Regions from separate parts of the Bacillus sp. 41-22 genome, predicted to be linked through region 1. Evidence: a T-box and tRNA genes for the amino acid it is inferred to sense, from the RefSeq annotation. Region 1 holds a T-box; the other holds one or more tRNA genes.
What was found. The T-box of region 1 lies ahead of thrS (threonine--tRNA ligase). A T-box ahead of a tRNA ligase gene usually reads a tRNA of that ligase, here a tRNA-Thr.
Positions count from the first base shown of each region.

Region 1 (3,405 bases):
ATTTTTAATTTCCTCTTTCATACTTTCCACAAACGCATCTAGTTCAACAACTTCTGACTTCTCTTCACCATATTTCCGTACATTTACAGCTTCGCTTTCCATTTCCTTATCCCCAATAACAAGAACATACGGAACTTTTTGCATTTGCGCTTCTCTAATTTTATATCCTAACTTTTCATCTCGTATATCTCGTTCGACACGAATTCCGGCTTGTGCTAATTTATCTGCAATCCTATTTACATATTGTTCATGCACTGCATTTGAAACTGGAATTACTTTCACTTGAACTGGTGCCACCCATGCTGGGAACGCGCCTCCAAAGTGCTCAATTAATATTGCTAAAAAACGGTCTAAAGATCCTAAAACTGCTCGGTGAATGACAACTGGTCTTCTTTTTTCATTATTTTCATCTATATAATTTAAATCAAATTTTTCTGGCATTTGGAAATCAAGTTGGACTGTTCCGCACTGATGACTTCTATTTAAAGCATCTTTAATATGGAAATCAATTTTCGGACCGTAGAATGCACCGTCACCTTCATTTAATCTATATTTATAATTTAACGACTGTAATACATTTTCTAATGCCAATTCTGCTTGCTCCCATAATTTATCATCACCCATTGAATCTTCTGGACGAGTAGAAAGCTCTACTTCATACTCGAAACCAAAAGTTTTATACACATAGTCAATTTGCGCCAACACTGATTTGATTTCATCTTCAATTTGTTCTGGTGTTACAAATAAATGAGCATCATCTTGGCAGAAAGTACGAACTCTTAATAATCCGTTTAAAGCGCCACTAAATTCATGTCGATGCACTTGACCGAACTCACACATACGAATCGGTAATTCACGATAAGAATGTAATTTATTTTTAAACATAAGCATATGGCCTGGGCAATTCATCGGTTTTAACGCAAAACTTTTATGATCTACTTCTGAGAAATACATGTTGTCTTTGTAATGTCCCCAGTGTCCTGACTTCTCCCATAATTCTTGATTCATCATAAATGGAGTACGCACTTCTTGATAATTGTACTCATTTTGAATTTCTCTTAAAAATGCTTCTAATTCATTGCGAATAATCTGTCCTTTTGGCAAGTAAAAGGGCATTCCCGGAGCCTCTTCCGAAAACATAAACAATTCAAGTTCACTACCTAATTTCCGATGATTTCTCTTTGCGGCCTCCTCAACAAAATGTAAATACTCTTCTAATTTTTGTTGAGAAGAGAAAGCAACACCATATATACGCTGAAGCACTTGATTGTTACTATCACCTCGCCAATATGCACCAGAAACATGAGTTAATTGAAATGCTTTCAAATAACCAGTAGATGGCAAATGTGGTCCTCTACATAAATCTACAAATTCACCTTGTTTATACAGTGTTACACTTTCTCCATTAGGAATTGCTTCTAAAAGCTCTAATTTCAAACTATCATTCATTTCTTGAAACAATTCTTTTGCTTCTTCTCGAGAAACCTCAACTCGCTCTATCTTTACATTTTCATTTATAATATTTTTCATTTCTTTTTCTATTTTCGGTAAATCTTCTACGTTTACACTACTTGGAAGATCCATGTCATAATAAAATCCATTTTCAATGACTGGCCCTACACCAAGGTTTACATCACCATAAATTCTTTTTACAGCTTGCGCTAATATATGTGCCGCAGAGTGTCTTGCAATTTTTACCCCTTCATCTGAATCCATAGCAATGATTTCAACTTTCGCACTTTCTTCAATGTTTCGTCGTAAATCAAAAGACTGATCATTAACTTTTCCTGCGACTGCTTTCTTTTTCAAGCTACTACTAATTGCCCCAGCAATTTCTTCTAAAGTAATGCCTTTCACAAATTCTTTAACGCTACCATCTGGAAATTTAATTTCGATCATCTGTTCTTTCATTTTTCATCTCTCCATTTCATAATAAAAAGCACACTCATCCCTAAAATAGGGACGAGTGTGCTTTTACCCGTGGTTCCACCCAGATTCCCATCGCAAATATACAATGGCTTCTTTTACGGTAACGTCGTTTACACGGCACTAGATACTTGATTTCCCCAGTGCAGCTCTAAGGTGGTAAGTTATTTTACTGCGTTAGGAAGTTCTCAGCTTTTCTTCCTTCTCTGTATAACCGTTTAAAATAACTCGTGTCCTTTTCTTCGCTTATTATGAAATAAAATATAAAAAAGCATATTCATCCCTAGTAAATAGGGACGAATATGCTTATATTCGTGGTTCCACCCAGATTCCCATCACAAAAAACATAATGGCTTCTTTTGCGATAACGTCGCTTACACGGCACTAGATACTTGATTTCCCCAGTGCAGCTCTAAGGTGGTAAGTTATTTTACTGCGTTAGGAAGTTCTCAGCTTTCCTTCCTTCTCTGTATAACCGTTTAAAATAACTCGTGTCCTTTTCTTTGCTTTTGTAACAAATACATTTATTGTTATTTAATATATCCTATTCATTTTATTTTTACAAGTGTTAAAAATATATCTTTTATTCAAAAAAAAGAAACCAAAAACATTTTTTGGTCTCCCCTTCTCTTTTTTACCAATCTTGTGGTTCGTAATTTAAGTCTGAAAATAGGCGTTTTTTCTCTTTTTTCGATAAATCTCTCCACTGTCCGACTGGTAAATTATTCAACTCAATATTCATAATTCTCGTACGTTTTAACGTGTATACTTGATAACCCAAAGCTTCACACATACGGCGAATTTGACGATTTAGCCCCTGTGTTAAAATAATTTGGAACTCATATTTTGATAACTGTGTTACTTCACAAGGAAGTGTTTTTGTATCTAAAATTTTAATACCTGCTGCCATTTTCTCTAAAAACTCCGGTGTAATCGGCTTATCTACTGAAACGATATATTCTTTCTCATGTTTGTTTTCAGCACGTAAAATCTCATTAACGATATCGCCATCATTCGTTAACAAAATTAAACCATCTGAGTCTTTATCGAGACGTCCGATGTGATTAATTCGTAAAGGATGATTCACTAAATCGATAATATTACCTTTTACGGCTTTTTCACTTGTACATGTAATACCTACTGGTTTATTTAAAGCGATATACACATGGTCTCGAGCAATACGAAGTTGCTCTCCATTTACTCGTACGTCATCACCTGGATTTACTTGGTCACCAATTTTTGCAACCTTACCGTTAATAATTACTTTTCTCTCGTTAATTAACTTATCTGCTCCACGTCGAGACGCTTTTCCAGCTTCACTAATAAATTTATTGATACGCAAGTTAGGCACATCCTTTTCATAAAAAATTTCAAGCTCACACTGCTTCTACCGTACAATACAAAAGGGTAAGCCTCCTATTATAACTTAAATATATTAACATGAAAGGGTATATGACGTCTTCACTTAATTACATGTTT
Region 1 covers NZ_CP084035.1:2,245,254-2,248,658, reverse strand. Annotated here, with positions in the region: gene thrS (threonine--tRNA ligase) at 1-1,911, opposite strand, end outside; T-box leader at 1,956-2,178, opposite strand; T-box leader at 2,216-2,439, opposite strand; gene LCF45_RS11495 (pseudouridine synthase) at 2,561-3,268, opposite strand.

Region 2 (3,405 bases), 2.1 Mb from region 1:
TGCGATTGGTTGTGCACGTCCAAGCAGTTAGGCTGATAAGTAGGCAAATCCGCTTATCGTGAAGGCTGAGCTGTGATGGGGAAGCTCCTTATGGAGCGAAGTCTTTGATTCCCCGCTGCCAAGAAAAGCTTCTAGCGAGATAAAAGGTGCCTGTACCGCAAACCGACACAGGTAGGCGAGGAGAGAATCCTAAGGTGTGCGAGAGAACTCTGGTTAAGGAACTCGGCAAAATGACCCCGTAACTTCGGGAGAAGGGGTGCTTTCTTAACGGAAAGCCGCAGTGAATAGGCCCAAGCGACTGTTTAGCAAAAACACAGGTCTCTGCGAAGCCGTAAGGCGAAGTATAGGGGCTGACACCTGCCCGGTGCTGGAAGGTTAAGGAGAGGGGTTAGCGTAAGCGAAGCTCTGAACTGAAGCCCCAGTAAACGGCGGCCGTAACTATAACGGTCCTAAGGTAGCGAAATTCCTTGTCGGGTAAGTTCCGACCCGCACGAAAGGTGTAACGATTTGGGCACTGTCTCAACCAGAGACTCGGTGAAATTATAGTACCTGTGAAGATGCAGGTTACCCGCGACAGGACGGAAAGACCCCGTGGAGCTTTACTGTAGCCTGATATTGAATTTTGGTACAGTTTGTACAGGATAGGCGGGAGCCATTGAAACCGGAGCGCTAGCTTCGGTGGAGGCGCTGGTGGGATACCGCCCTGACTGTATTGAAATTCTAACCTACGGGTCTTATCGACCCGGGAGACAGTGTCAGGTGGGCAGTTTGACTGGGGCGGTCGCCTCCTAAAGTGTAACGGAGGCGCCCAAAGGTTCCCTCAGAATGGTTGGAAATCATTCGTAGAGTGCAAAGGCATAAGGGAGCTTGACTGCGAGACCTACAAGTCGAGCAGGGACGAAAGTCGGGCTTAGTGATCCGGTGGTTCCGCATGGAAGGGCCATCGCTCAACGGATAAAAGCTACCCCGGGGATAACAGGCTTATCTCCCCCAAGAGTCCACATCGACGGGGAGGTTTGGCACCTCGATGTCGGCTCATCGCATCCTGGGGCTGTAGTCGGTCCCAAGGGTTGGGCTGTTCGCCCATTAAAGCGGTACGCGAGCTGGGTTCAGAACGTCGTGAGACAGTTCGGTCCCTATCCGTCGTGGGCGCAGGAAATTTGAGAGGAGCTGTCCTTAGTACGAGAGGACCGGGATGGACGCACCGCTGGTGTACCAGTTGTTCTGCCAAGGGCATAGCTGGGTAGCTATGTGCGGAAGGGATAAGTGCTGAAAGCATCTAAGCATGAAGCCCCCCTCAAGATGAGATTTCCCATAGCGTAAGCTAGTAAGATCCCTGAAAGATGATCAGGTTGATAGGTTCGAGGTGGAAGCATGGTGACATGTGGAGCTGACGAATACTAATAGATCGAGGACTTAACCATATAATATGAAGCTAATGTTATCTAGTTTTGAAGGAATATATATTTAAAATTCCTTTTGACATTCTCAAAAGAATGTGTATAATGTTAAAAGTCTGGTAATGATGGCAGAGAGGTCACACCCGTTCCCATACCGAACACGGAAGTTAAGCTCTCTAGCGCCGATGGTAGTTGGGACCTTGTCCCTGTGAGAGTAGGACGTTGCCAGGCTTATATTATTCCGCAGTAGCTCAGCGGTAGAGCTATCGGCTGTTAACCGATCGGTCGTAGGTTCGATTCCTACCTGCGGAGCCATTATGCTTCCATAGCTCAGCTGGTAGAGTACTTCCATGGTAAGGAAGAGGTCACCGGTTCAAGCCCGGTTGGAAGCTTGGGAAAAGTTTTGTTTTTTTTTGGCCCGTTGGTCAAGTGGTTAAGACACCGCCCTTTCACGGCGGTAACACGGGTTCGAATCCCGTACGGGTCACCACTTTTGGAGGATTAGCTCAGCTGGGAGAGCACCTGCCTTACAAGCAGGGGGTCGGCGGTTCGATCCCGTCATCCTCCACCATATATTTTTAAATGTCGGAGGGGTAGCGAAGTGGCTAAACGCGGCGGACTGTAAATCCGCTCCTTTGGGTTCGGCAGTTCGAATCTGCCCCCCTCCACCATTTTCTTTAAAATAACCTGAGAGGGTTTATTTTTTTGAAAAGATAACCATACTAGTAAATATTAATGGGCTATAGCCAAGCGGTAAGGCAACGGACTTTGACTCCGTCATGCGCTGGTTCGAATCCAGCTAGCCCAGCCATTTACGAGCCATTAGCTCAGTTGGTAGAGCATCTGACTTTTAATCAGAGGGTCGAAGGTTCGAATCCTTCATGGCTCACCATTTTCGCGGAAGTAGTTCAGTGGTAGAATACAACCTTGCCAAGGTTGGGGTCGCGGGTTCGAATCCCGTCTTCCGCTTAATTACTAAGGGGCCTTAGCTCAGCTGGGAGAGCGCCTGCCTTGCACGCAGGAGGTCAGCGGTTCGATCCCGCTAGGCTCCATATAAATAGGAAAAGCTTACATCAAATGATGTAAGCTTTTTTTGTGTTTAAATTCCACTCAAAAAGGAAACTTTTCCGTATATCGTTTAAAATGAAAAAAAGGGATTGAATAAGGGGGGATAATTATGAAAGTTGTCATTGCATCGGATTCATATAAAGAAAGCCTGAAAGCTATAGAGGTATGTGAAGCTATTGAAAGGGGTTTTGCAGCAGTTTTTCCTAAAGCAGAGTACGTTAAAGTACCAATTGGAGATGGAGGTGAAGGAACGGTCGAATCTCTTGTTGGTGCTACAATGGGGGGCATTATATCACTTAATGTGACAGGGCCGCTTGGAGTGTGCAAGCCTATTATGGAATGTCTAAGGATAAGGAGACAGCATTTATTGAAATGGCGGCAGCATCAGGATTACAACACGTTCCAATTGAAAAGAGAAACCCACTTATTACAACGACAAAAGGGACAGGTGAACTGATATTACATGCATTAGATCAAGGAGCTAAACACATTATTTTAGGGCTTGGAGGAAGTGCTACAAATGATGGTGGGGCAGGTATGTTGTCTGCTTTAGGCGTAGAGTTTATTAATAGGAAAGGTGAAGTAATTGAGCCCTCTGGAGGAACATTACATTTGATTACTGCTCTTAACCTTTCTCGTATGGATACACGTTTGAAGGATATAAAGCTAGAAGCAGCATGTGATGTCGACAATCCATTAGTTGGACCAAAGGGAGCGTCTTTTGTATTTGGGAGACAAAAGGGTGCGAATGTAGAGATGATGAAAGAGCTAGACGGGAATTTAAAACATTATGCTAATATACTTAAACAGTACGTATCTTTTGATGTGTCCCTAATACCTGGTGCAGGGGCAGCTGGAGGAATGGGAGCCGCTGTCGTTGCAGTACTAAAGGGACAGCTAAGAAAAGGGATTGAAATTGTATTAGATTATACAAATT
Region 2 covers NZ_CP084035.1:154,220-157,624, forward strand. Annotated here, with positions in the region: rRNA gene LCF45_RS00885 (23S ribosomal RNA) at 1-1,424, shown strand, start outside; rRNA gene rrf (5S ribosomal RNA) at 1,516-1,631, shown strand; tRNA gene LCF45_RS00895 (tRNA-Asn) at 1,641-1,715, shown strand; tRNA gene LCF45_RS00900 (tRNA-Thr) at 1,720-1,792, shown strand; tRNA gene LCF45_RS00905 (tRNA-Glu) at 1,816-1,890, shown strand; tRNA gene LCF45_RS00910 (tRNA-Val) at 1,896-1,971, shown strand; tRNA gene LCF45_RS00915 (tRNA-Tyr) at 1,988-2,071, shown strand; tRNA gene LCF45_RS00920 (tRNA-Gln) at 2,137-2,211, shown strand; tRNA gene LCF45_RS00925 (tRNA-Lys) at 2,217-2,292, shown strand; tRNA gene LCF45_RS00930 (tRNA-Gly) at 2,298-2,369, shown strand; tRNA gene LCF45_RS00935 (tRNA-Ala) at 2,380-2,452, shown strand; partial or broken gene LCF45_RS00940 (glycerate kinase) at 2,578-3,405, shown strand, end outside.
Region 2: it encodes a tRNA-Thr, which carries the amino acid that the T-box ahead of thrS (threonine--tRNA ligase) is inferred to sense. The anticodon was not compared.